DNA from 4 places in the Paenibacillus sp. FSL R5-192 genome. Region 3 is predicted to be linked to each of the others. Evidence: riboswitches for the same ligand, from Rfam matches in the RefSeq annotation. Region 3 holds a riboswitch; each other region holds the start of a gene.

Region 1 (4,987 bases), on a different contig from region 3:
CGTCACTTACGGAAGCTGCCATTGAAACAATCTACACCGGTTACACTGGGTCCGGGTATGTTAACTTCAATGCGATGACTGGTTCGGCCATTCAATGGAACGGCATTAATAACACGACAACAGGTACCAAAAACGTAAAGTTTCGTTATGCGCTGGAAAGCGGCACTCGGAACCTCGACATTTTTGTGAACGGAACCAAAGTCATTAGCAACGAGCCCTTTCCGGCTACGGGAAGCTGGTCCACTTGGGTTGAAAAAACAATACAGGTCCCCATGAACACGGGGACCAATACATTGAAAGTGGTTACCACCGGATCGGAAGGACCGAATATTGACAGCGTTAATGTTACCGCAGCACAATAAACGTTCCGTATGGCTGATGGAAGACATTTGCTGTACGTGCAGCTAAGCACTAACCTCTTGAATACTCATCACTAAAGTTAGTGTTATATCAAAAAATGCAAAAAAAGACTCCTTAAGCGTTAGCTTAAGAAGTCTTTTTATTAGATGCGGTCGAGAGGACTCGAACCTCCACGGGGGTTAGCCCACACGGACCTGAACCGTGCGCGTCTGCCAATTCCGCCACGACCGCATATTGTATCTCCGTCATCAATATCGGCGACAATAAATAATATATCATGCGTAATCTATCATGTCAACACTGAAAATAATAACAATAAAGCCCGAATCAGACGTCCATGTCGATTCGGGCTTTACCTTTAACTGCTGCTAATAGTTTGGTTCATTAAAACGGAAGCATACTACAAATTACAGCTTGGAAGGCCAGTTGCCATACCATGCATAACCGCCTCTTCTTTCTTTATCAATATCACTTAATTTGTATTTAACTACCCCGTCACGACCAATAAAGATTGGTTTATCCGTTCCGATCTCATAGAAGCGTGCCCAAATTGGTGCAGCTTTGGAATCAGCGATAATTTTACTATCTCCATTAGCTCTTTCATACTTGTAACCCGTAATTTTCACTTTGTTAAACCAAGCCTCCGCTCCTTTAATGGATGCGGTAATTTTAGCGTTAGCAGGTCTGGTTTTCAGAAATTTAACAATCGTTACACTCTCTCCAGCTGTCAGTGATGGCACTTCGTAGATTCTTGCGCTCGCTGGTTTAAGAGAGCTGGAATCATGTTGTTGTCCCCATGCTGTCAGCTTACCACCTGAAACGACCTGTGTATTCAGAATCGCCTCCACACCTTTGGCAACTGAATTTTTACTGCGGTTAGCAAGTGTGCTGTCGATAAATGAGAAATCACCTTTGCGTGCTGCTACTTCATCCAGCATGATCATTACATTAATCATGGCATCATCATTGTAAGTGATGTGCTTGTGGTATCCGGAGCTTTGGTAAACTTGTGGCCACCCGCCGTTTGAATACTGCATGTTGATCAAAAAGTTAATTCCTTTGATTGCAGCTGTGGAGTAACGCGGATCATTCGTCTTTTTAAATTCCTTCGCCAATCTTCTAATTTCTGAGTATGTAGCCTTGTTGTCTATCGTGGACTTTGCCCACTCTCCACTTGTCTGTTTATAATCTTTTCTCCAACCTCCATCCGGCAGCTGGTTCTTCAAAATATCAGAAATACTCGCTGTAGTACCCGACGCATCTGCAGCAGATACCGTCCCTACAGGGAGAACTGCCATTCCAACTACTGAGAACACCATCGTACATGCCAGGACAAAAGTAATTATTTTCTTCGCTTTCAAATGTAACACTCTCCTATGTTCGTTTTTATAAATCTTCCACTTCTACTTTACCTATGATATACGCCCCAAACCTCCTTTATTTGTATTTATCGCATAATAAAATCAATTTTCATCCAATATGTGGATTGGATAATCAGATAATATGCAAAAAATCGATTTTTGTCAATATATGCAACTTAATGAATATAATCTCTCTAATTCTACATAACGGGATAGTTCTTTTAACTCATGACAAACCTATTTATTTATCCAAATTCGTCTTAAACGAACCAATAATGACGTTTTTGTCATGAATGATACCCAAACTTGATCCCTTCTTTCATATAAAAACCTTAATTCCGCTAACATTGAGGTATTACGAAGGGTTTTAAATGGGTTTGACAATTACGCATTTATGCAATATAGTTTCAAATAGTTACAAAAACTTAATTATTCATTGCCGAGTTTCATGTTTGAAAACGGGGGAACCAATTTGGGTGAATTATTCTTATACATAGGAAATATAGGGAACCTTCTACCGAACCCTTAGCTAACTCCGTAGGCATCGAAGGGAGAACATTGATTTTGAAAAAACTGATTATCTCCATTTTTGGAGCAGCTGTATTATTTACATCCGGGGCAACAAGCACAGAGGCAAGCAGTATCAACTCCGTAGTGAACAACATGACAGGTATTCCTTACAAATGGGGTGGCACAACTGTAGCCGGCTTCGACTGTTCTGGTTTTATGAGATATCTTTTCAACAAATACAGCATTGAATTACCACGTACTTCGCAGCAGCAAGCCAAAGCAGGTACTCCCGTATCCAAGAGCAATGTTCGGACAGGTGATCTGGTGTTCTTTAATACAACAGGCAAAGGCATTTCACATACAGGTGTATATATCGGCGGCGGACAATTCGCTCATGCCTCCAGCAGTAAAGGTGTAAGCATCACGAAGTTATCGAATCCATACTTCAATGATCGTTATGTAACAGCACGTCGGGTAACTGGACAGTTTATGTATGATAAAATGTTAGGTAAAATGTGATTCACATACAAAAAGGCATCGGTTATTAACCGGATGCCTTTTTTGCACTTAAAAATTTATGTTGCATTGCTTACTAATGCAGCGCCTTCTGCACTCGCATCGCACCCTGAGACAGGGCATGTCCTCCACCAACAGCTCCGGCCACGGCTACGGTCTCCATGATCTCCTGATCTGTTGCACCCTTGGCACGGGCTTCTTCTACATGGTAGAAGGTACATACCTCATTGTTGGCGAATAATCCAATGCCAAGTGCAATTAGCTGTTTTGTCTTCGCATCAATCACGCCAGGTTGGAAGCATTCTCCGGTAAACTCATGATACGACTTCACCACACCTGGCAGCACATCGCTTAATGCTCCAATCTGATCCTTGTAGGCATGAACTTTATCATTCATCAATGTCATGGCTTGTAGCACACCCTCTCGGCTATAGTTACAGATCTTCCTCACTGTACCTATCTTCTCTCCCGAGTGAGCCAATTATGCCAAGAAATCATGGTAATTCCAAACATTTAACGCGCATGGCCCTGCCATAATTATAAGCTGTTACTCACTAAGTGGACTCTGGCGCGGCTCGCTGAACAGCTGATAGCTGTAACCTCGGTCCAGCTTAACGACACGTCGATTCTGACGACGGATAAGTACCTGCTCGCCATCCCAGGCAACCACAATGCCCTTCACGTCGTTCGATTCCAGCTCGTCCCGTACGACTCTAACTTTCTCACCTGACAGACGCAGGGCGTCCAATTCTGTATCACTAATCATCTTCATGGCTCCTATATTTCAAATTTATTTACAAAAAGAGACCTAAATGAAAAGTCATTTAGGTCTCACGTGACTGTATTGGACTGTCATGTCATTCGAAATTATGTCCCGACTGAAAGTTACCGCTGCGCGTGCTCTTTGCTGTCGTTCTTCTCGAACCAAAAATCAAGCACTTTGGCGGACATCACACGTTCTTCAAGGTACTCCACTTGATGCGGTGTAAATTGTTCTTTCCAAGAGAAGGACAACTCTTCGCACAAGCCTACAATCGTCAGTAATTCTGACCAGGCAACATAGCGTTTGTACCAGAAAAATTGAGGATGTTCAATCATATAGGGATAAAGGTCATCGAATTCCGTATGTTTACAATCCAGGGCACGTTCAAAATGAACTTTCGATTCCGCCAGCTTATCATTAAAAAATTGTTCTGTTGCCGGTTGGTTCCCCATGGTGTTGCCTCCTCTCCCTAACATAACCCCATTATAAATGAAATCGGCGGTCATGCAAAGGCATAGTTCAAAAAATAGGCCCTATTCCTTTAAAATGTCACATTTCGTTATCGTCAAATTGTACTGTTCCATCGTTCAGGGAACGAATGCGTACCAAGGCTTCCACCGGAATACCCTGTTCACGAATCGTGCGTGCCCCTGCCTGGAAACTTTTCTCGACCACAACGCCGAATCCGACAAGTTCCGCACCGGAACGCTCGATAATTTTGATGACGCCACGAGCGGCATCTCCATTGGCAATGATATCATCAATGAACAAAATGCGGTCATTCTCATGAATGAACTCGCGGGATACCATAATGTCAGTTACAATTCCTTTGGTAAAGGACGGTACACGTTCACAGTAAGCATCAGGATCAGCCAGAAGTGTTTTTTTGCGACGGGCGAATACAAGGGGCACCCCAAGTTCATAGGCTGCGGCAAACGCAACCGGAATCCCTGAGGATTCTACCGTGATTACCCGAGTTACTCCACTTTCACGAAAACGGGCAGCAAACTCACGTCCCATCTCCATCGTTAATGCAGGATCAATCTGGTGGTTCAACAGACCATCCAGCTTTAATACTTGATCCGAGATAACCACACCTTCTTGTAAAATTCGTTGTTTCAATAATTCCATGATTTGACCTCCCAAGCCTATCCTATGAGGTAAAAGTATCATATATCTATCTATAAGTTCAAGCGAAATTGCCTTGACGCTGTCCTTGGGACGCATTTCAAGCCAAAGCTCATTATCGATTGTCATGACTTTCGTGGGTCAAGCATACCTTGTACCATGGTACCCGCATGTCCAAACTATACAGGGGCCTGAGAGGGGAAACACATGAAACAGGCATTTCGGGTGCTGCAGATCGCATTTACATACATTGGAACGGTTGTTGGAGCCGGCTTCGCTACAGGGCAGGAAATTTTGCAGTTTTTTACCCAGTATGGCAAATGGGCCACCATCACCATAGGCTTATCCA
Region 2 (4,987 bases), on a different contig from region 3:
TTTTTCTTGTTCAAAAGGGTTCACCCCTGGTTAGAATGTAGTATTCAGCCGCCCTTTCTTCATGTAGAATATATAGAAATGCGAGCTGTATGTTTCATTATATACGTAAATTCGTCATCTAACAATTAAAAAAGACGGAAAAAAGTGTATTTTGTGATGATAAATGGCGTAAATACGTAAATAAAACAAATAAAATGACAAAAAACACGTCGGCAAGGAGGTTGCCGCGTGTTTTTTAGTTTGTCTGAATAAAGGGGAGCAGGTATGAGGAGGAAGAGGATTAGGCCCTGTAGGCATGAAGTCCAGCTCCAAGCATATGGAAACTGGGGAAAAACGATTTCATGGACATCGAGGTTGGCTGTGCCAGTCCATCCGCAGCCGAGGCGCTGACGGTCTTCCATTCATTCTCCAGATCTGTGGCCAGGCGGACCATCAGATCCTTGGTTGTATCGTTGTTCAGGGGAATGACTTTGGAGGCTTCGGTTATGCAGGCATTCATGGCTGAATGCAGGTAACCAAGGACCGCCTCCTCGACCGGGATGTCGAGGTGGTGGTTAATCCAGGCGTGAACAGTGGAGAGGCAGCCAACCGAATCGTATTTGGCAAAGATCTGTTCGAGCTGGCTGAATTCAATCCAGGGGTGCAGAGCGCGTGCAAGTCTGATCAATCGTTTACCCATGGCGGCAGCTTGTTCTCTGAGATCTCCAGGGGTTCGCTGAACATGGACGAGCTTGTCGATCAGAGCTATCCGCCATGTATCCTTGTGATCTGCTGCGGTATAGATGCCTTTGATGGCCATACCTTCAAGACGAACGATGCTGGGATGCAACTGACAACGCATGAATGATTCGAGATCTTCAGCATTACGAATGGTACCCTCCCTGATATGGATATCCATGCCGAAGGAATGGGTGAACCCTCCAACCTGAATAGAGGAATCAAGCAGTTTGACATAATCGAGCAGCTTATTCCCACGGTTCACAATCATTCGCCTCCTGTGTTCGTTAAATGTTACTTTAAGTGACATTAATATCCCTTTTTGTTTGCATTTTGTTTAAAAATCCGAATTATATGATAGTTATCATCCCATAAATGTCCGCTTTTTGTCAATAGTATCCGTGAAATTTAATGGATTAAATTTGAAATTCAATATTTGTGTTATTTTATATAACTCACTGTGTTATTTATGTGGCGAAGTGCAGGGAGGACCATATATAAGGAAGGACTATATATAAATGAATCAACAAGATCGGCTCTTACCGAAAAAGAGGGGATCAAATCTAATAATATGCAGTTCATGGGTAAAGATGACGAGATTATGCGATTTTTGATGAAAATGCCTAGCTGAAAAAGAAGTATTAAAAAATACTTTACTTTTAGTTCTGAACCCGGTATAATCAATTCTGTTGCCGATTATTTACGACATGCGGTCGTGGTGGAATGGCAGACACGCTATCTTGAGGGGGTAGTGGGCGTATGCCCGTGGAGGTTCGAGTCCTCTCGACCGCATCATATGAACGATTAAAAAGAAGCTTTCCGTTATTGGAAAGCTTCTTTTTTTGTCTTTTTCGAACAGTATGACATCAAAGTTGAGAAAAAAAAGCCATCCATTACCGGGGCAATACTGCTCTACCTTCCCGCTACGGGTGGCCTGTGTATTATTTTTGCAGCAAGTTCTTGATATCTTCTTCAATCTTGTCCGGTGTTGTTTTGGGAGCATAACGTTTAATGACCTGTCCGTTCTGATCCACAAGGAATTTGGTGAAATTCCATTTGATTGCTTTGGAGCCGAGCAGGCCAGGAGCTTCTGTACTAAGGTGTTGGAAAAGAGGGTGAGCGCTTGATCCGTTCACATCAATTTTCTCAAACATGGGGAAGCTCACGCCATAATTCATCTGACAGAACTCGGCAATATCGTCGGAAGATCCTTTTTCCTGTGCAAACTGGTTACTTGGGAAACCAAGAACTTCAAATGGAGCATCTTGAAACTTGTCTTGCAGTTCTTGAAGACCTTTGAATTGAGGGGTAAGGCCGCATGAGCTTGCCGTATTCACGATCAGGAGCACTTTGTCACGGTAGTCGGACATTTCAACTTCTTGACCGCGAAGGGTATTCACTTTGTAATCGTAGACTGTCATCTAAATCGCCTCCATTTATTTACTCTTATATCTTCTATTATATTGGTTGCAATTAAATATTGCAAAACTAATATGGTGTTAAAAGAATCAAAACAGGCAAGTTGTGCGGAATACGTGAATGAATTGCGAAGGGATTTTCGTCAGAGTGAGAATTAGATAGCCTTGAAGAGATGGATAGAGTATAACCTTATTGTAAGCGTTATTATGGATGAGTATTGGCAAAAATCTGCCGATTCGGTGATCTGTGAGGACTTTACACCGTCATGGCACGGGTGTATGATTCATAACGTAATTTCAATTTAAACTAAATTGTATATGAAAAACGAAACAAACGATAATATCGCTCGATCTTATCTTAAGATATACGAACGATGTTTTAATCGCTGAGTTTCCATTCATTCATGAGTGGAAAACGGGGGAACCAACGGAATGCGCTGTCCAGGACAGTAGGCATTCATGGGGTGAATTTTCCGGTGACAGCCGGAAATAGGGCGACTCTCGCGCCCGAATCCGTCAGCTAACCTCGTAAGCGTTAAAGGGAGAGGCAACAAGCCGTACGCTGGTTCATGGCGTTTTCGCCATGGATTCTTTAAGAAGCGTTCGGGAGGCCTTGGTCCCCCACGCTTCTTTTTTGTTGTCTTTTCACGCCAAGGGAGGAACGAATGATGGATACTGAGATGATCTTAGTGACTGCTCCAAATGAAGCAGGACGCAAATTTATCAAATTACTGATGTACAAAAAAATGCCGTTTGCCGTTCTAACCAACAGTGCAGGGGAAGAGCGCAGACTCCGTAGAATCGGAGTAGAACATGTCATTCGCATGAACACGGCTGCAGCTCAAAAATGGTTTTTGCCGCAGGGCAGCGTAGGCAACGTGTTTATTTTCGAGAACAGCCTGAATCTGACCTGTCGTTATTTACAGATCTGCCGTTCATGGACATCGAAATCCCTGTGCGTCATTACGGAGCAGAGTCATCCTAAGGGCATCTATCGGGGCATGGGCGCAGACCGGATTGTATATTCGCTCAATGGGGAAGTTGGCTTTCTCCTCAATGGTTAATGCCATAGCTTGTGATTGCTCAGGTGTAAGGTGCCTGTTATAATTGAATGTATTAGAATCAATTTCAGAATTCACTCAAGGTATTATGAAATTGATTCATCGATAAACGGAAGTTTGAGGAGACTCATGCAGGATGGTGAGTCTTCTTTTTTATGCTTACAAGGAGGAATTGGCGTGCCGGATGTAGGTGGATTGAAATGGTTGTTTTTTGATGTTGGAGATACACTGGTGGATGAATGGGAGCCGGTTGATGATATTATTGGACAGTTCGTCCGTGAAGCTTGTGTTTTGGGGTATCCGGTGAAGATTGAGACGGTACGCGAACTGTTCGCGAACTGTTACCGAAAATATGAGCAATGGCCTATGAGAGTGGCAATTCGCACATTTGTTAAAGACGAGGGACATCAAAAACAGATTCAGGACAAGCTGAAGTTTCAAAAAGATCTTGAACGTCCTTTTCCTTCAGCAGATTCCGTTCTTCAGCAGTTGTCACGGCATTATCGCATTGGCATTATTGCCAATCAGAGTCCTGGAACGGAAGAGAGACTGGAGAGCTACGGCTTGCGGAAGTATGTTGATGTTCTGGCATGTTCGGCTGAAGAAGGAGTGTCCAAGCCAGACCCTGAGTTATACGCTGTGGCCTTGAAGCAGGCCGGTTGTGAACCGGAGGAAGCCGTCATGATCGGCGATCGGATCGATAACGACATTATACCTGCTCGGAAGCTGGGCATGCGTACGATTCGAATTATGCAGGGTTACGGAAGATTTCAGCCAGAACTATCGGATGACAAACGTGCGGATTGGACTGTTGATTCATTGGATCAACTCTTGCCGTTATTGATACCAAATCAGGATTAGATGCAGATGGTTGTTTATTGGAGTTTGAGTTTTACTATAAAAGGAAACATGTTGCTGTATTGCAACAATAAAGGCTGATCAACTGGGTATAAAATACCGGAGTTGATCAGCCTTTTTAGTATTTAGCCAATTAAAATGAGATTAGAATAACCGAATCGTCTGAATGATCAGATATACATTCAGCACAACGATAATCGCGGCAATGACCCATGAGATGATTTTGAGCCACAATTTGTTGGCGAATGCACCCATGCTTTTTTTATCACTCGTGAACATCACCAGGGGAATTACAGCAAACGGCAATTGAAGCGACAGGACGACCTGGCTCAAAATGAGTAGTTCTTCTGTGCCATGTTCTCCTGCAATGGCTGTCACAATTACCGCGGGGATGATGGCGATCAGACGTGTGACCAGTCTGCGTAGCCAAGCCGGAATTCGAATGTTCAGGAAACCTTCCATAACGATCTGCCCAGCGAGTGTACCTGTAAGGGTAGAGTTCTGACCTGATGCTAACAGCGCCACACCGAACAGGATACTTGCGACCGTAGTACCCAATAGAGGTGTCAGCAGATGATAGGCATCAGCGATCTCAGCAACCTGCGTCATACCAGCACTGTGAAATACAGCGGCAGATACAATCAGGATGGCTGCATTGATGAACAGGGCCAGTGTCAGCGCAATCGTAGAATCCATGGTCGAGTACCGAATGGCTTCTTTTTTGCCCTGTGGTGTCTGTTCGATCTGACGGGTCTGCACAATGGAAGAATGCAGGTACAGATTATGCGGCATCACGGTTGCTCCGATAATACCAATGGCAATATAGAGCATAGCCGGGTTTTGCAGGATCTCAACATTTGGTACAAAACCATGGAGAACACCGCCCATATCCGGTTTTGCCAGAAACAGATCAATCCCGAAGCAGAGGGCAAT
Region 3 (4,987 bases):
AAGGTGGATGCGATTATTCACGAATTACCGTCACATATACGCCCCTATTTCTTGTAATCGTGTGGGTATAATCCGATGAAGAATTTCGATATCAAAACACTTTCTAAAAGAGCTATTTTTCATGATACAGTAATCTGCTTTAATGGGGAGTATATGTAGATCGACATAATTTTGTAAATGCAAGCAGGCAGAATGAGCACAATTAGCAATATATAGATCAGAATATCTGTATATCTTCTATATATTGTAGTTGTGAAGAAACAAACGTAATGATGTAATACACAGATACCCAAAATGTTTTATGTATGAGTCATTGAATTATTGAATTTTACAAATTGGATTTTGAAAAAGAAGATAGTCGTTATTTCGACATGAAGGGAGATACAGACATGATGCTGTTCGACACACATACACATCTGGATGCACCACAATTCGACGAGGACCGCGAGGACATGATTCAGCGTGCTGTGGATGCAGGAGTTGGTCGCATGATCAACATTGGCTTTAACCGGGAGACAATTCCAACCACAATGAAACTCGCTGAAACATATGACTTTATATATGCAGCTGTAGGGTGGCATCCCGTAGATGCGATCACAATGCAGGAGGGCGATTTGGAGTGGATTGCATCTTTATGCAAGCATGAAAAAGTGGTTGCGATCGGTGAGATTGGATTGGATTATCACTGGGATACTTCACCAAAAGAAATACAGCATCGCGTATTACGACAACAAATTGCTTTGGCGCGTGAAGTGAACATGCCAATTGTCATCCATAATCGGGATGCACATGAGGATATCATAAGAATTTTGCGTGAAGAGAAAGCGGGTGAAGTTGGTGGTGTGATGCACTCGTTCTCAGGCAGCTGGGAAACAGCAAAAAGTTGTCTCGATATGGGCTTCCATCTCTCCTTCGGAGGACCGATCACATTCAAAAATGCAAAGCAGCCCAAAGAGGTGCTGGAGAAGGTTCCTATGGACCGTTTTTTCATTGAAACAGATGCTCCATATTTGACACCTCACCCTTATCGTGGGAAGCGAAATGAGACAGCGCATGTACGTCTGGTTGCAGAGGCAGCTGCGGAAATTAAAGGCATTTCGGTGGAGGAAATTGCTGCAATAACAACCAAAAATGCCATGGAACGATTTGGGATTCGTTAAAAAAACGAGCAAATGAGGTGAAAAAGGCAGGTAAGCGGAGGTAATTTGCCCTTTGATCCAAATAAATCAAGAATATTACAATATTTTAACCAAATATTCAGAAAAACGTACTTGATCAACGCTTTACAACATGCATCAAAACAGGATATCATCTTTTCAGTGAATTGTTGTGCGGAAAATTGGACAGATGTTCGGGGGATGAACAAAGGGACACTTTCCGATGAAACAACATTACTTTCATGAATCAGTCTCGCTGAGTCTCCGTTATCGGAGAGCGGGGGAACCAATAGGGCTTAAACATCGGTGTATTTGGCCGATGCGCAACGTTCGCTGACCCAAAAGCAGCGAAGGGAACTGCGAAGCCGTATTTGATTTCTTCTTTGGGTCTCGGGGTGAATTCAAGGGCGTCCGCCATGAGCGGGTGACCCAAGATAGGGCGGCTCTCTTTCGCCCGAACCCGACAGCTAACCTCGCAAGCGGAAAAAGAGAGGCAACCTCGTGCATGAATTTCCGATATTCAGAATCATTCGGAAGCCACGGAAGAGTTCCTCTTACACTCTTTCTTTGGCTTTTTTGTTTTTGAATAAAAGAAATATTGTCATCATACGGTAGGTATTCAGGAGGATGACATCATGTTGCGAAGATTGATTCATGGTGCAGAATCGGATTATGTTGGTCCAATCTGTGTTCTGTAGAAAATTTGGTATAGTCACGTCAAAGACATCATGCATTACTTTAGACGGCGAGGCTATGAAGGAGGACGGAGAAGTGGGCACATTCCAACCAGAAGAGACCCATGAGTCACGATCATCCAGTAAGTCTTTCGCGTTGCGGTGGAAGCATGAGAACATGCGTCAAATGGCATTGATCGCGATTTTCTCAATTGCGCTTACAATCATGATCTTGTTAGTCGTTTACGGTCAGGCCGGGAAACAAATTTCGCTGGTTATTGATGGCAAAGCTCAGGTGGTAGAGACTCGTACAGGAATGCTTCAGGAAATGCTGGAGGAGCAGTCGATCACAGTCAGCCCTCACGATAAGGTATCCATGTCCATGAATGGGGCGATTACAGATGGAGACCGAATCGTTATTGAGCGGGCCGTTCCAGTTAACATTACGGCAGACGGAGACACCAAGACTCTGTATACAACCGATTCATCGGTAGAAGATGCAATTCAAAAATCAGGTATTCAAGTTGAAAGTAATGATAAAGTGTATCCGGCGCTTGGAACTGCGATCAAAGCGGAGATGAAGATCCGTGTAGTGCGCGTAACAAAGCGTACAGTGGAAGTAGAGCAACCGATCGCTTACAAAGTCATTAAAACGGCTGACCCTAGCTTATACAAAGGGGATAACCGTGTCGTTGTGAACGGCAAAGAAGGCACAATTGTGCAGCATATCGAAAAGGTATTTCAGGATGGAGAATTGGTCTCCAAAAAAATGGTCGGCAAATCTGTCGCGAATAATCGTGTAGATAAAGTGATCGCTGTCGGCACCAAAGCAAAACCGGTCGTGAAAGAACCTGAGATTCAGACCGTATCGGCTCAAACGTCAACAACCAAAAAGGCTACAACAACGAACTCGAAGAAAACATCTGCCTCGGGCAGCAAAGTGATTACCGTATCCGGGACTTCTTTTAAATACTCCAAAGTACTTAAAAATGTATCCATGACTGCCTACTCTTCCGAAGAGCCTGGCATTGGAACTAAAACAGCTTCCGGTACTCGTGTAACGGAAGGACGCACCATTGCGGTTGATCCCAAAGTCATTCCAATTGGCTGGTGGGTATATATCGAAGGTCTGGGATTCCGTCGTGCGGAAGATACAGGCGGTGCCATTAAAGGCAACAAAATTGATGTGTATTATGACAGTGTGAAGCATGCCCTGAATTTTGGACGTAAGAAAGGCAAGACGGTCTACGTGATCGGTCCGGTGAAGCCGGAAGCGAACTAAAATCGTTTTACTTTGAAATGGGAATGCTATAAAATAGTTGCATGAATGATTCATGCGGAATATGCGGCGGAGGAGTCTGAATTCAGTCTCCCCCGCCGTTTGGCAGAGAAGAGGATATTCCTCTTCTTTTTGCGTTAGAAAGGAAGAAATGGAACATGATAAAAGAAATCATTGTGGTGGAAGGCCGTGACGATACGGTAGCTATCCGTCGGGCCGTGGAAGCCGATACCATAGAAACAGGTGGATCAGCAATCAACCAACGCATTCTGAAGCGGATTGCGCTTGCTCAGGAGAGACGGGGAGTCATTGTACTGACAGATCCGGATCATGCTGGCGAACGCATTCGAAAAATTATTGCGAACAAGGTGCCAGGCTGCAAACATGCCTTCATTCCGGAAGCCGATGCAACGCGCAAAGGGGACATTGGGGTGGAGAATGCCTCACCAGAGGCGATCCGTCATGCTCTGGCGCGCGTACATACTTCATACGAAGGTGCTCCGAGCCTGATCGATTGGGAGGACCTGATCGCGGCAGGACTTATTGTGCATCCGCAGGCTGCTGCACGTCGCATGGAGATGGGCAATCTGCTGGGCATCGGTTATTGTAACGGTAAGCAGTTCCACAAACGCCTCAGTGTATTTCAGATTACACGGGAAGAGTTCTCTACAGCATTAGCGCAAATTGAACGTGAAGGATTGTGAGCATATGAAGAACATGGAAGAGACGATTGAAATTGCAACGCCCAAGCGTACGAAAGAGATTATTCAAAGACACGGATTCTCATTTAAGAAAAGTCTGGGTCAGAACTTTCTGATCGATCAAAATATACTGAACAAAATTGTTAATGCAGCCGATCTGGACGAGTCCAAGGGCGCACTGGAGATCGGGCCGGGTATTGGAGCCCTCACGGAGCGACTGGCTCGGGTAGCCGGTCCCGTCACAGCCGTAGAGATTGACCAGCGCTTAATCCCAATCCTGGGAGAAGTGATGCAGCCTTATTCGAATGTACGTGTTCATCATGGGGATGTGCTGAAGCTTGATCTGGCTGAGTTGTTTAATACGGATTTTGCATCCGTGGACAAAGTCAGTGTTGTGGCTAACCTGCCTTATTATGTAACGACTCCAATCATGATGAAACTGCTGGAAGAGAAGCTGCCGGTAGACAGCATTGTTGTCATGATCCAAAAAGAAGTGGCTGAACGCATGGCTGCTGCACCAGGATCAAAAGACTACGGTAGTCTAAGCATCGCAGTTCAGTACTACAGTATGCCGGAACTTGTGTGTATTGTGCCTCCTACGGTCTTCATTCCGCAACCTAATGTGGAATCAGCTGTCATTAAGCTGAAAGTGCGTGAGCAACCACCAGTGGAGATTCCGGATGAAGCACACTACTTCGAAGTGGTACAGGCTTCTTTTGCCCAGCGGAGAAAAACAATCTCAAACAATTTGAAGGCACGTTTCTTCACAAAGGAGAACCGGGAACAGGCAGACATTCTGCTGGAGCAGGCAGGTATTCAACCTTCCCGACGTGGAGAGACATTGAGTCTGCAAGAGTATGCCACACTCAGCACCGTAATGTGGGAAGCAGGGGTACGTGCAGCGCTGTAAAATTTGAATGAACCAAACCGGGTCTTTGCCCATACGATGGGGTAGAGGTGATTACGTTGATGAATATCGGAGACTTGGTCGTTCGGAAGTCATACGGCGGCGATGTGACTTTTCGGGTGGAAGGCCTCCAGTTGGATGCTGCGGTCATTAAAGGGACTGAGTTCCGGCTGATTGCCGATTCCCCGGTGGACGATTTGATACAGGTTCCCTACGAACCACAAAGCGCCAAGACCAGACAGGCGCATATTAAAGCACATCAGACCCTG
Region 4 (4,987 bases), on a different contig from region 3:
TTTGCTGCCTGACCTCCGTTGTTGATCACACCATGAATCCGAACGCTGCTTTTAACTTGTTGCCGAAATGCATTGATTCCGTTGAACGTTTGAATGACAGCATCAAGTGCATTAATACCTTCGTGCGGACTTGCAGCGGCATGTGAAGATCGGCCATGGAATTCAAATTGCACTGCATCAATAGCCAGTGAGCTGCCTGACTTTTCGTAGGCATAATATGGATGCGCCATGAGAGCGACATCACAGTCATCGAACAAACCTGCTTCAGCCATCGGAACTTTGGCACCACGTGTCTCTTCAGCGGGGGTACCAAACACTTTAATGGTTCCACCTACTTCATCCAGAATAGATTTTAGCCCAACAGCGGCCCCAAGACTCATCATACAGATCAGATGGTGACCACAAGCGTGACCGATCTCCGGCAAGGCGTCATATTCGCACAATAAAGCAATGGTAGGGCCTGGTTTGGCGGCTGAATAGGTTCCGATAAAGGCTGTCTCCAGACCAAGGATTGGAGCCTCTACAGTGAAACCGTGGAAGAGCAGTTCTTCTTTCAAACGGGCAGAAGCGAGATACTCTTCATTTCCCAGTTCGGGGTTGGCACCGATATATGATGAAATGGTTTTAAAACGGGAAGCATATTGATCAATAACCGTTAGAATTTGTGATTTGTTAGCTGTCATTAGTAAACTCCTTATGCAAAAATGAAAATAATTCATTGATTATATCATGTTTGCTTTATTTTTTTCAGAAACAAGTCAAGATTTGTATTGTCAAAATGCATTGCATAATCATGCATTGTACTTTATAATGACTCAGTCATCAACATGAGAAGCATACAAAGTATTGTAAGGGGAGAGAAAAAGGTTGAAATTAATAAGTCGTTACACCATGATGCTGTTGACCTTTGTTATTCTGCTGACGACTGCCGTTCCTGTGGCACTTGCTAGTGGAACTACAGATAATTCAAGCAGTAAAAAGCTGGTGCTCGGTACAAGTGCCGATTTTGCACCATATGAATTCCATAAAGTGATTAATGGCAAAGATGAAATCGTCGGCTTCGATATTGAGATCGCCAAAGAGATTGCCAAAGATCTTGGCGCTGAGCTTGTGATTGAGGATATGGGCTTCGACGGTCTTCTGCCTTCATTGCAGAGCGGGCGTGTTGATCTGGTGATTTCAGGTATGACGCCGACGGATGAGCGGAAGAAAAGTATCGATTTTTCCGACACCTATTATAAGTCAAAACAAGTGATTATGGTTCGCAATGTGGATAAAGACAAATATCCAACCATGGCAGAACTTGAAAATGCGAAGATTGGCGTTCAGAAAGGCTCCATTCAGGAAACGATCGGACAGAGTATTCCAGGAGCGAAGCTTACTGCGCTGGATAAAATCTCGGATATCGTGCTTCAACTGCAAACAAAACGCATTGACGCGGCAATCGTTGAAGATACCGTTGCTGTAGGTTATCTGGACGATATCATTGGACTTGCTGCTGCTGTTCCGGACGAAGAGCAAGCAGAAGCGGCAATCGGGATTCGTAAAGGTAATACCGAGCTGCTAGCTGCAGTAAATGGAACACTGGAGCGACTGAAAAGCGAAGATAAAATCAATCAGATGGTGACGGACGCCAGCCTCTTGATGGCGGATAAAGCGAACAAATCACAAAATATTTTCCAAGTATTCTGGGAGTACAAAAGTTTCTATGCTACAGGTGTAGGATACACACTTCTGTTGTCTGCACTTGGGGTTATCTTCGGGGTAATTATTGGATTGATCATCTGTTTGTTCCGTTTGCATGACGCTGCAATCTTGCGCTGGATCGGTACGGCTTACGTTGAAGTGATCCGTGGCACACCGATGTTGGTACAGTTGATGATTATTTACTATGGTTTTTCCCTGAGCTTTGGCATTAACTTCACTGCACTTCAGGCAGGTATCATTACACTTTCAATCAATAGTGGTGCCTATCTGGCGGAGATTTTCCGTGCAGGTATCCAAGGTGTGGATCGTGGTCAGTTGGAGGCAGCGCGTTCATTAGGTATGGGAAGAGGCGCCGCGATGCGTTATATCATATTGCCACAAGCCTTCAAAGCTGTATTACCAGCGATCGGTAATGAATTCATAACTATCATCAAAGAATCCTCCATTATCTCCGTTATCGGTATGGTGGACATTATGTATCAGGCAAGTGTAGTCAAGAACATTACGTACCAAGGCTTGAGTCCATTTTTGATTGCAGCAGCCATCTACTTTGTAATGACGTTCATTTTGTCCAAGCTGCTGGGACGACTGGAAAGGAAGTTGAGTGCAAGTGATAGACGTTAGACAATTACACAAATCTTATGGAAATAACGATGTGCTTAAGGGCATAAACGTGACGATTGGCAAAGGTGAGGTTGTCGTGGTCATCGGTCCTTCTGGTTCAGGTAAAAGTACGTTCTTGCGTTGTCTGAATCTGCTGGAACAGCCTACCTCAGGAGAGATTGATTTTGAAGGCGTGTCAATCACGGACCCCAAGCATAACATTAACGCAACTCGTGAGAAAATGGGCATGGTGTTCCAGCACTTCAACCTGTTCCCACACAAAACGGTAGAGCAAAACATTACGATTGCTCCAATTAAAGTGAAGAAACAATCCACTCAGGAAGCGGAAAAAATTGCTGCTGATCTGCTTAACACCGTGGGCTTGTACGATAAAAAAGATACATTCCCGAATCAGCTGTCTGGTGGACAGAAGCAGCGGATCGCCATTGCTAGAGCATTGGCCATGCAGCCGCATGTGATGCTGTTTGACGAGCCTACGTCGGCACTGGATCCTGAGATGGTCGGCGAAGTGCTGGATGTCATGAAACGTCTTGCAGAAGGCGGAATGACGATGGTCATCGTAACCCATGAGATGGGTTTCGCACGTGAAGTGGGAGACCGCATCTTGTTCATGGATGGCGGGGTTATTGTGGAAGAGGGAACACCTGATGAGGTGTTTGGAGCACCCAAAAATTCACGTACACGTGATTTTCTTGCGAAAGTACTCTAAACGATGTGATCAAATAGCGTTACTGACTTCGAGTCGGTAACGCTATTTTTTATGGATAATAATGACGTATGGATTCGGAAAAGTAACTATTCTGTTACCAAATGTAAAGGAATCGGGTCAACCAAACTTTCTGAATTAACCAGTATTCTTACAAATGCTTACATGCTAAAAACCATTTGGTAAGAATTACTACAAGTTCAGGTTACAAAATTGTGATATATTGAACTCTGCCGAAACTTCCGGACAGGGAGTGCGGGGGATGTAACGATGCAGATTGTGCAGGGGGAAGATCTACAGCACACTGCTTGGGGTGAATTGGGTACATAACGTTTCAAATGTAACGAAGAACCTATAGGGTGGGCTCCTCATCCGAATCCGACAACTAACTTCGCAGGCACAATGAGGGAGGAAGACCATGATTAACAAGAAACGTATAGCCAAAACAGCAGTAGCATTAATGACAACAGCAATGCTCATTCAAGCCGTTCCGGCTCACGCCGATTCAGTTCATGTGGCCAAAGAAGGGGATACCTTCTACACCTTATCAAAACAATATGGAGTAGCACTCAACACGTTAATTAAAGCAAACAACGACATTTCGGCTTACAACATTTATGGTGGTTTGAAAATTACGATTCCCGGTAAGGCAAACAATGTAGCAGACGCTGCGGCAACGGAGAGCAAGACCCAAGCGAAGACTGTTACTACAGCAAGCTTGGACGTCAACGCAGATAATAAAGTTGTTCAAGCCTGGGGTAAAACATTCGATTACAGCAAAGCTGTGAACGTAAAAGCAACGGCATACTCTGCAGATCCGTCTGAAAATGGAGGCTGGGGTGCAGTCGATTATTTCGGAAATGACCTTGAACTGGGTACGATTGCAGTTGATCCAAGTGTAATTCCACTTGGAACCAAAGTACTGGTAACTGGTCACAGCCATCCAGGATTGCCAAAACAGGCTTTTGTAGCCACAGCGCGGGATGTGGGCGGTGCAATCAAGGGTCACCGGATTGATATCTTTATCCCGGGTAGCAAACAGTCTGTAAGCTCATTTGGTTTTCAGGATATCGAGCTGTACATTCTGAAGTAGAGAGAAAATAACATTTAAAATGAATTCAAACAGGGTGTCTGCCAGTCGCTAATTCGCGATTGAACAGCACCCTTTTAATATTCTCATTATTTGTTATCACGGTCATCCTAATCTTTGGCCTTGGGCAATCCCAGCATTTCGTCCAAGGTGACCAGTTCATATCCCCGATTACGTAGTTCCTCAATAATTTCAGGCAAAGCCTCAATCGTGCCGTTCAGGTTTGACCCTACACCGCCTCCAGCATGTTGCAGAACGATGGAGCCAGGTTTCACGGCAGAGAGGATGTTATCTTTCACCTGTTCCTTTGAAAGGCCTTTCCAGTCCAGGGAGTCTACGTTCCAGTTCACAATGCTATAATGTTGTTTGGCAGCCCATCTCAGCTGTTCTTCATTAATGTCTCCATAAGGTGGCCGAATCATCTTGGGCGTATATCCCGCCAAACGTTGAATAATATCCCCGGTATGTAAAATTTGTTTGCGAAAGGCATTCATCGACAGCTTACTGAATTCAGGATGATTGTAGCTGTGATTACCAACCATATGCCCTTCCTTAACGATGCGTTTCACTAGATCCGGATGTTTCTCAGCACGACTACCCACGATGAAGAATGTAGCTCTGACATTGTATTTCTTCAATACATCCAGCACTTGTGGAGTAAACCGTGGATCAGGTACATCATCAAAAGTCAGTGCAACCTTCTTGGTTGAAGGACCATTGGTTTTGAACGTATCGGCATATTTTTGACGTAATTGTCCCAATGTCAGTTGTTCTTCTTCCGCAGAATCCAAACCTGATACGGATTCACCTGGCGGGCTTGAAACATCCCGCGATGAAACTGGAGCATGAGATCCCCCGAG

Evidence for each region. A riboswitch is a leader RNA that binds a small molecule or an ion and turns the genes downstream of it on or off. The one in region 3 is predicted to bind cyclic di-AMP.
Region 1: linked by a shared signal. The riboswitch ahead of C161_RS10520 (C40 family peptidase) and the one ahead of C161_RS04570 (3D domain-containing protein) in region 3 are both predicted to bind cyclic di-AMP.
Region 2: linked by a shared signal. The riboswitch ahead of C161_RS07230 (hypothetical protein) and the one ahead of C161_RS04570 (3D domain-containing protein) in region 3 are both predicted to bind cyclic di-AMP.
Region 4: linked by a shared signal. The riboswitch ahead of C161_RS26460 (3D domain-containing protein) and the one ahead of C161_RS04570 (3D domain-containing protein) in region 3 are both predicted to bind cyclic di-AMP.

The regions. Positions count from the first base shown of each region.
Region 1 is NZ_ASPR01000014.1:468,240-473,226, reverse strand. It holds gene C161_RS10535 (carbohydrate-binding protein) at 1-362, shown strand, start outside; tRNA gene C161_RS10530 (tRNA-Leu) at 508-591, opposite strand; gene pelA (pectate lyase) at 768-1,730, opposite strand; cyclic di-AMP (ydaO/yuaA leader) riboswitch at 2,149-2,280, shown strand; gene C161_RS10520 (C40 family peptidase) at 2,286-2,750, shown strand; gene C161_RS10515 (carboxymuconolactone decarboxylase family protein) at 2,824-3,153, opposite strand; gene C161_RS10510 (hypothetical protein) at 3,295-3,513, opposite strand; gene C161_RS10505 (hypothetical protein) at 3,633-3,962, opposite strand; gene C161_RS10500 (xanthine phosphoribosyltransferase) at 4,060-4,641, opposite strand; gene C161_RS10495 (YkvI family membrane protein) at 4,846-4,987, shown strand, end outside.
Region 2 is NZ_ASPR01000012.1:279,003-283,989, forward strand. It holds gene C161_RS07210 (hypothetical protein) at 1-14, opposite strand, end outside; gene C161_RS07215 (urease accessory protein UreF) at 281-982, opposite strand; tRNA gene C161_RS07220 (tRNA-Leu) at 1,427-1,509, shown strand; gene C161_RS07225 (glutathione peroxidase) at 1,659-2,138, opposite strand; cyclic di-AMP (ydaO/yuaA leader) riboswitch at 2,510-2,685, shown strand; gene C161_RS07230 (hypothetical protein) at 2,801-3,199, shown strand; gene C161_RS07235 (HAD family hydrolase) at 3,374-4,057, shown strand; gene C161_RS07240 (Nramp family divalent metal transporter) at 4,199-4,987, opposite strand, start outside.
Region 3 is NZ_ASPR01000007.1:49,095-54,081, reverse strand. It holds gene C161_RS04580 (HD domain-containing protein) at 1-57, shown strand, start outside; gene C161_RS04575 (TatD family hydrolase) at 390-1,160, shown strand; cyclic di-AMP (ydaO/yuaA leader) riboswitch at 1,402-1,655, shown strand; gene C161_RS04570 (3D domain-containing protein) at 1,929-3,113, shown strand; gene rnmV (ribonuclease M5) at 3,269-3,814, shown strand; gene rsmA (16S rRNA (adenine(1518)-N(6)/adenine(1519)-N(6))-dimethyltransferase RsmA) at 3,819-4,721, shown strand; gene yabG (sporulation peptidase YabG) at 4,781-4,987, shown strand, end outside.
Region 4 is NZ_ASPR01000049.1:274,601-279,587, reverse strand. It holds gene C161_RS26475 (M20 family metallopeptidase) at 1-683, opposite strand, end outside; gene C161_RS26470 (ABC transporter substrate-binding protein/permease) at 868-2,331, shown strand; gene C161_RS26465 (amino acid ABC transporter ATP-binding protein) at 2,318-3,040, shown strand; cyclic di-AMP (ydaO/yuaA leader) riboswitch at 3,259-3,453, shown strand; gene C161_RS26460 (3D domain-containing protein) at 3,456-4,130, shown strand; gene C161_RS26455 (polysaccharide deacetylase family protein) at 4,238-4,987, opposite strand, start outside.